DNA from 2 places in the Lysinibacillus sp. fls2-241-R2A-57 genome. Region 1 is predicted to be linked to the other one. Evidence: predicted binding sites of a transcription regulator. Region 1 holds the regulator's gene; the other holds the start of a gene.
What was found. Region 1 encodes CtsR, which represses protease genes until heat stress. Its sites were predicted from a motif close to ATGGTCAATAAAGGTCAAACA; they were not measured.
Positions count from the first base shown of each region.

Region 2: clpP (ATP-dependent Clp endopeptidase proteolytic subunit ClpP) is a predicted target of CtsR. The motif match lies at 2,197-2,217, and genes of this name have one in related genera.

Region 1 is NZ_JARVRU010000041.1:65,571-68,985, forward strand. Features, by position in the region: gene QRN68_RS08860 (ATP-dependent Clp protease ATP-binding subunit) at 1-20, opposite strand, end outside; gene mcsB (protein-arginine kinase McsB) at 10-1,119, opposite strand; gene QRN68_RS08870 (UvrB/UvrC motif-containing protein) at 1,116-1,664, opposite strand; gene QRN68_RS08875 (CtsR family transcriptional regulator) at 1,679-2,149, opposite strand; gene QRN68_RS08880 (DUF4870 domain-containing protein) at 2,352-2,657, opposite strand; gene QRN68_RS08885 (class I SAM-dependent methyltransferase) at 2,782-3,415, shown strand, end outside.
Region 2 is NZ_JARVRU010000092.1:11,687-15,101, reverse strand. Features, by position in the region: gene QRN68_RS15730 (hypothetical protein) at 39-734, opposite strand; gene QRN68_RS15725 (hypothetical protein) at 752-919, opposite strand; gene QRN68_RS15720 (hypothetical protein) at 980-1,273, opposite strand; gene QRN68_RS15715 (hypothetical protein) at 1,310-1,477, opposite strand; gene clpP (ATP-dependent Clp endopeptidase proteolytic subunit ClpP) at 1,520-2,110, opposite strand; tRNA gene QRN68_RS15705 (tRNA-Arg) at 2,568-2,642, shown strand; gene QRN68_RS15700 (basic amino acid ABC transporter substrate-binding protein) at 3,136-3,415, shown strand, end outside.

The DNA.
Region 1 (3,415 bases):
GTAAAACGATTAAACATCAAATGAACCCTCTCCTTTTTCCCCAATAATAGGCTTACTCATATTTTCTTGAAATAATGCCTCACGAAGCATTTCAGCTCGTGCGCGATCTCGCTCAGCAGGTGGCAAAACATCCCCTGCATAATGCTGTAAAAATCCAGGTTGCATACTGACAACACATTCGTTTAAAGTCGTCGCTTTAATACCTTTAATTAGCTGTAAATCAACCCCTAAACGAACATTTGATAGGCAAGTAGCCGCTTCCTCACTCGTTAAAATTCGAGCATGTGTTAAGGTACCTAAAGCACGGTATACGCGGTCTTCTAGGGCAAGCTCTGCTTTTTCCATTAACTTACCTCTTGCATGCCGTTCTTTCTGAATTATTTTTTCAGCGACACTTTGAATGTCCGCTAAAATATCATCCTCTGTTTTTCCTAGTGTAATCTGATTCGACACTTGGTAAACATTACCTAAATTTTCACTACCTTCTCCATATATTCCCCTCACTGTCATTCCTAATCGTGTCATTGCATTAATGATTTGATTCATCTGACCTGTGAGTGTAAGGGCTGGTAGGTGCATCATGACAGATGCTCGCAAACCAGTACCAATATTTGTTGGACAGCTTGTTAAATAACCAAATGTATCTCGAAATGCAAAAGGCAATGCTTTCTCTAAGATACGATCAATTTTATTGGCCTGTTCATATGCTTTTTGAAGTTGAAAACTGGCCGCCATACATTGAATGCGTAAATGGTCTTCTTCGTTCACCATAATGCTAGTTGATTCGTCATCAGATAAAAGTATGGAACCCACTAGCTCTTTTTTTGCAAGCTGAGGACTAATTAAATGTTTTTCAACAAGTATTTGACGCTGTAAAGATGTTAAATCCTTAATAGCAAAATAAGAGTAATTTTCTTGAAGTTTCGTACTATCCTTTATTGCATGTGTAACTGCCTGCTCCACCTGTAATGCCTCATTCTCTGTAAAAGCTAATGGAAAGCGATAACCATCTAAATTTCGAGCAAGACGGATGCGTGTACTAATGACAATATCTGAATAATCGTCCTCTACACTCATCCATATTGGTGTTGCACGTTCTAAAAACGATTCAATCATCACGACACATCACCGCCTTCAAATTGTAGCTGCTTCTCAAGTTCCTTGGCTTCATCACGAAGCTTGGCTGCCTCTTCAAAATGTTCTTCATCTACAGCAACCTTCATACGTTTACGAATATCTTCAATTTGCTTTTTGATAACATAAACATTGCTCCTGGCACCAGGCATTTTCCCTATATGTTGAGGACCAGCCTGGATACGGTTAAAGAGCTTCGGTAAGTGCTCGCTAAAGGTGTCATAGCAGCTAGGGCATCCAAATTTACCTTCTTTTAAAAACTGTTTATACGTAAATCCACATTGTGGACAGGTTTGCGGTTGTGGTTGCGCCTGCTGTTTTTCACCTACTTTTTGTTGCTGCCACGAAGGTGAGCCAAACCAATTGGATAATAGCTGTTGTATTGATACTGGCTCCTGTTTAAATTCTGCATGAAATGGATGGAACTGAGAGGCGCAGACGTCACAATAATGATGCTCCACCTTTTGACCACTTTGAACTTGTGTTACGGTAACTGTTGCATTACGTTGCTTACAATGTTCGCAAATCATTTCCATCACCTCTTTTATTTTTGCTGTTCATATTTAATCGTTGTTAGCATCGCTCGTAATATTCTTGACCGAATGTTATCCCGTAAAGGGAGTTGCAAATCTATAGTTGAGCGATCAACTGCCGCTAACATTATTTTCGCTTCTCGCTTTGAAATTACCTGCTCATCAATTAGTCGATAAACTAAATCTTCTGCCATTGTTTGCGATGCCCCACCTTCAATTTGCCTGAGGACATCGTCGATTAGATCAATTTGTGAATTCGCACGGACACGTAAAATTCGAATGTATCCACCACCACCACGTTTGCTTTCAACAAGGTAACCTCGTTCGGCAGTAAATCTTGTATTAATTACATAATTTATTTGTGAGGGCACGCACTGAAATTTATCTGCAATTTCACTACGTTTTATTTCAATATGCCCTTCTCCACCTAATTCAAGTACTTGCTTTAAGTAGCCTTCTATGATGTCTGATATATTACGCATTTTAGGAATACACCTCGCTTACTCCACTGACTTTGACTATCTTTGACTTTCTTTGAGTATATTATACAAAACGCTTGAAAATAATTGCAATTATTTCGCACACTGAAATGTCGAAAGCCCCGCTCATACCTATAATTTACCCTTATCATCAATGAAAAAAACGCAAGCATATGCCACTAGCATATACTTGCGTCTATAAAAATTATACCCAACGACCAACAATTGGATAACGCCAAGGCATATCAGATAAAGCCTTCACAATACCGATAATTGGGACAACGAATAACATAATTCCGAAGATAATTAAGAACGGAATACCAATTAGTAAAAAGCTTAAAATACTTGAAATTGCAATTAAAACCCACATTATAATTTGGAACAGCAATGCTTGGACGGAGATTGCTTTTATTTCTTCATCAGAACTAATTAAGAAAAATATAATTGGTACTATCCATGGCGCGAAAAACGCACTTGCGTGTATGATTACCTTAGACCATTTTGTTTCCATTTATATCAATCCTTCCTTATCATTTTATTTTGTTTTATGTACTTTATTTACGGATTTATACCCTAGATAGTTTCAACATTTTAATTGGATTTATATAAAATTTTTGAAAGGCATGTGATACTCAATGGAATTTAATAACACACTTGCAAACGAATATGAAAAAGGCATTCGCCGTACGCTACCTAGTTATGATGCGATGCTGCGTTTAACACAAACCTTTTATCAATCTACATTACCCGAGAAAGCTGATTTTTTAATCGTTGGTTCAGGAAGCGGCAATGAAATTTTACAGCTCGCTGAGAAAAGGGCTCATTGGTCATTTGTTGGCATAGATCCTTCTTCAGCAATGCTACAAATTGCTGAAGAACGTTTAAAACCTCTACCTAATAATATGTCTTTACATCAAGGCACTATACTAGATACTTTACTGCCTTCAGTGAAATTTGATGCTGCTAGCTGTATTTTAGTACTTCATTTTATCAATGATCATCAAGAAAAACTTGCAACATTAAAGGAAATAGCAAATAATTTAAAACCTGGTGCACCATTTGTGCTCGTCTCAAAATACGGGCAACTAGGTTCTTTAGAAACGGAGTTACAATTTGATTTGTGGCGTGCATATTGGCTACAGCATACAAAGCTATCACCATCAGAGGTAGCAGAAATGGAGAAATCCATACGTTCTCTTTCATTTATGCGTGAAGAGGACATTTTATCACTATTACAGCAGGCAGGCTTTACAAGATCATCTAGATTCT
Region 2 (3,415 bases), on a different contig from region 1:
TCTTTTTGCTCTTCCACATTGAAAAAACAGGTCCCATCCTATTTGTACAATCTAAAATGAAGGTCAATGCTATGCAATTTCAATCGTCGAAGTGATGGATAGAAAGGGGAAAGTTGCGGATAGAAGAGTTGAAGCGACGACGGGTAGAACAATCGAAGCGAAGGAAAGAAAAGGCCGGAAAAGGCAAGGCGAAGGAAAGAAAAGGCAAGGCGAAGGAAAGAAAAGGCAAAGCGAAGGAAAAAAAAGGCAAAGTGAAGGAAAGAAAAGGCCGGAAAAGGCAAGGCGAAGGAAAGAAAAGGCAAAGTGAAGGAAAGAAAAGGCCGCGGTGGATAGAAGAGTCGAAATGATGGATAGAAAGGGAAAAAACGTGGATAGAAGGGCCAAAATCGTGGATAGAAGGGCCAAAATCGTGGATAGAAAAGCCGAAATGCCGGATAGAAGGGCCAAAGTGAAGGAAAGAAAAGGCCGCGGCGGATAGAAGGGCCGAAATCGTGGATAGAAAGGCAAAAAACGTGGATAGAAGGGCCAAAAACGTGGATAGAAAAGCCGACGTGACGGATAGAAAAGGCCGCGGCGGATAGAAGGGTCGAAATGATGGATAGAAAGGGAAAAATCGTGGATAGAAGAGCCGAAGTGACGGATAGAAGGGCCAAAGCGAGGGAAAGAAAAGGCTCGAAGCGATGGAAAGAGCCAACAGAGTGACGGAAAGAAATCCAAGCGACGGAAAGAATCATCCAAGCGACGGATAGAACTATCGGAGCGACGGAAAGAGCCGCCAGAGCGACGGATAGAAATTAAAGTGACGGAAAGAACTATCCAAGTGACGGAAAGAACTATCCAAGCGACGGAAAGAGCCGCCAGAGCGACGGATAGAAATTAAAGCGACGGAAAGAACTATCCAAGCGACGGAAAGAATCATCAAAGTGACGGATAGAACAATCGCAACGACGGAAAGAGCCGCCAGAGTGACGGATAGAAATCAAAGCGACGGAAAGAAATCCAAGCGACGGAAAGAATCATCCAAGCGACGGATAGAACTATCGGAGCGACGGAAAGAGCCGCCAGAGCGACGGATAGAAATTAAAGTGATGGAAAGAACTATCCAAGCGACGGAAAGAATCATCAAAGCGACGGAAAGAATCATCCAAGCGACGGATAGAACTATCAAAGCGACGGAAAGAGCTATCGGAGCGACGGAAAGAGCTGCCAGAGCGACGGAAAGAACTATCCAAGCGACGGAAAGAATCATCAAAGTGACGGATAGAACTATCAAAGCGACGGAAAGAGCCGCCAGAGCGACGGATAGAAATTAAAGTGACGGATAGAACAATCGCAACGACGGAAAGAACCTCCAGAGTGACGGATAGAAATTAAAGTGACGGAAAGAGCTGCCAGAGCGACGGATAGAACTATCCAAGCGACGGATAGACCTATCGCAACGACGGATAAAACATCCCAACATTATATGTAGAACCAAAAAAGACATCTCAGAAATAATAAATCTGAGATGTCCTAATTTTTATTTACGGTCGCTACGATCCATAATATGGTCGATTAAGCCGTATTCTTTTGCGCGCTCAGCAGTCATGAAGTTATCGCGATCTGTATCTCTTGAAATAACTTCAAGCGGTTGACCCGTGCGTTCTGATAAAATACCATTTAATTTTTCACGTAAGAATAAAATACGTTTTGCAGCGATTTCGATTTCAGTTGCTTGACCTTGTGCTCCGCCAAGAGGTTGGTGAATCATTACTTCAGCATTCGGTAATGCGAAGCGTTTACCAGGTTCACCAGCAGCAAGTAGGAAAGCACCCATAGATGCTGCCATACCAATACAAATTGTTTGTACTTTTGGCTTGATGATTTGCATTGTGTCATAAATTGCCATACCAGCAGTGATAGATCCACCTGGTGAGTTAATGTAAAGAGAGATATCTTTATCTGGATCTTCTGCTTGTAGGAATAGAAGTTGAGCAACAATTGAGTTAGCAACATTGTCGTCAATCGCACTTCCTAATAGGATAATACGGTCTTTTAGTAGTCGTGAATAGATGTCATATGCACGTTCACCACGACTTGTTTGTTCAATAACTGTAGGAATTAAATTCATGTTAAATCCTCCTTAAAAAACTAAATTCGAATACTTTTGCTGAAAAACATCCGTTGTGTTTCAGCTGTATCCTTATCATACACATTATAGTCAGGGAAGGTCAAATATTAACCCTGCTAAAGTGAAATTAATTAAATAAAAAATGGATCGATGCAAAAATCTGATCTTGCTTAAAAAGTATTGCGAAGTACGGGCGACGAGAAGGCTCAGGCAACGTCTGCGTAAAGCGTCCGGTCGTAGTCATGCGCAGTCAACTACATATTTTGGTGAAGAGCCTAAAAAAAATTAAAATCTTTTGCATTCTATAGTTGAATTATGAGCAATAGGTTTGTATAATTGATAAGGTCATAAGTTAAAGTACAGTACACTATTTTGCAGGTATGCTTCAAATGAGGATTATCTACATCATGCTTTTCATAAAGCCTAGAGTGAGTACTTTTTTTTTGTGGTCTTAATTGCCCTCGTGGTGTAATGGATAACACGTAAGATTCCGGTTCTTGCACTGGGGGTTCGATTCCCTCCGAGGGCGCCATTTTACTGATTAATTGATTTACTTTTATAGCTCATTCTCCTAATAAGTAGTTTAGCAGCCTGCTTAGTGGAGAAAGAGGGGAAATAATGGGAATACTATCTATTAGCATTATTCCCGTATGTGTTCCTTTCAAACCTTCAAAAAAAGCAACAACTCCAAATTATTTTTTAGTGAACATACTGTACGTGAAGACTAGTGTACTAGTCGGAAAAAAGAATCCTATCTGAGGGGATTCTTTTTTTTTTGCAAAATAGATCCACTGCCTATAAATGTATAAATATTCATCAGCTTGCACTATTTTCATTTATTCAAACCATTATATTCTAAAAAACCCAGACGAAATAAATTTTTATGAAAAAATAATTACTTTTATACAGAATGTTATTGTCTAAAGAGAATAATGTCACTATAATTGACCTAATAGTCTAAAGTTTCCGAATTGACTAAAATATTAAGTGTGTTTCGGAAAACAATCGAATTAGGGGGAGTAGCTATGAAAAAAAGTTTATCTATGTTACTTGTGGTCGTCGCAGCATTTGCAATAGTTTTAGCAGGTTGTGGCGCAAAAGAAAAGACATCATCTGGTAGCGAGCCATCCGAAGGTGAAAGTGGTAAAAAAGTTTATAAGGTAGGAACAGAAGCTACTTTTGCACCATTCGAATCGCTTGATGATAAAGGTAATGTTGTAGGAATTGATGTCGATATTTTAAAGGCGATTGCTGATGAAATGGGATTTGAAGTGGAATGGCAAAATATTGGTTGGGAGCCTGTAT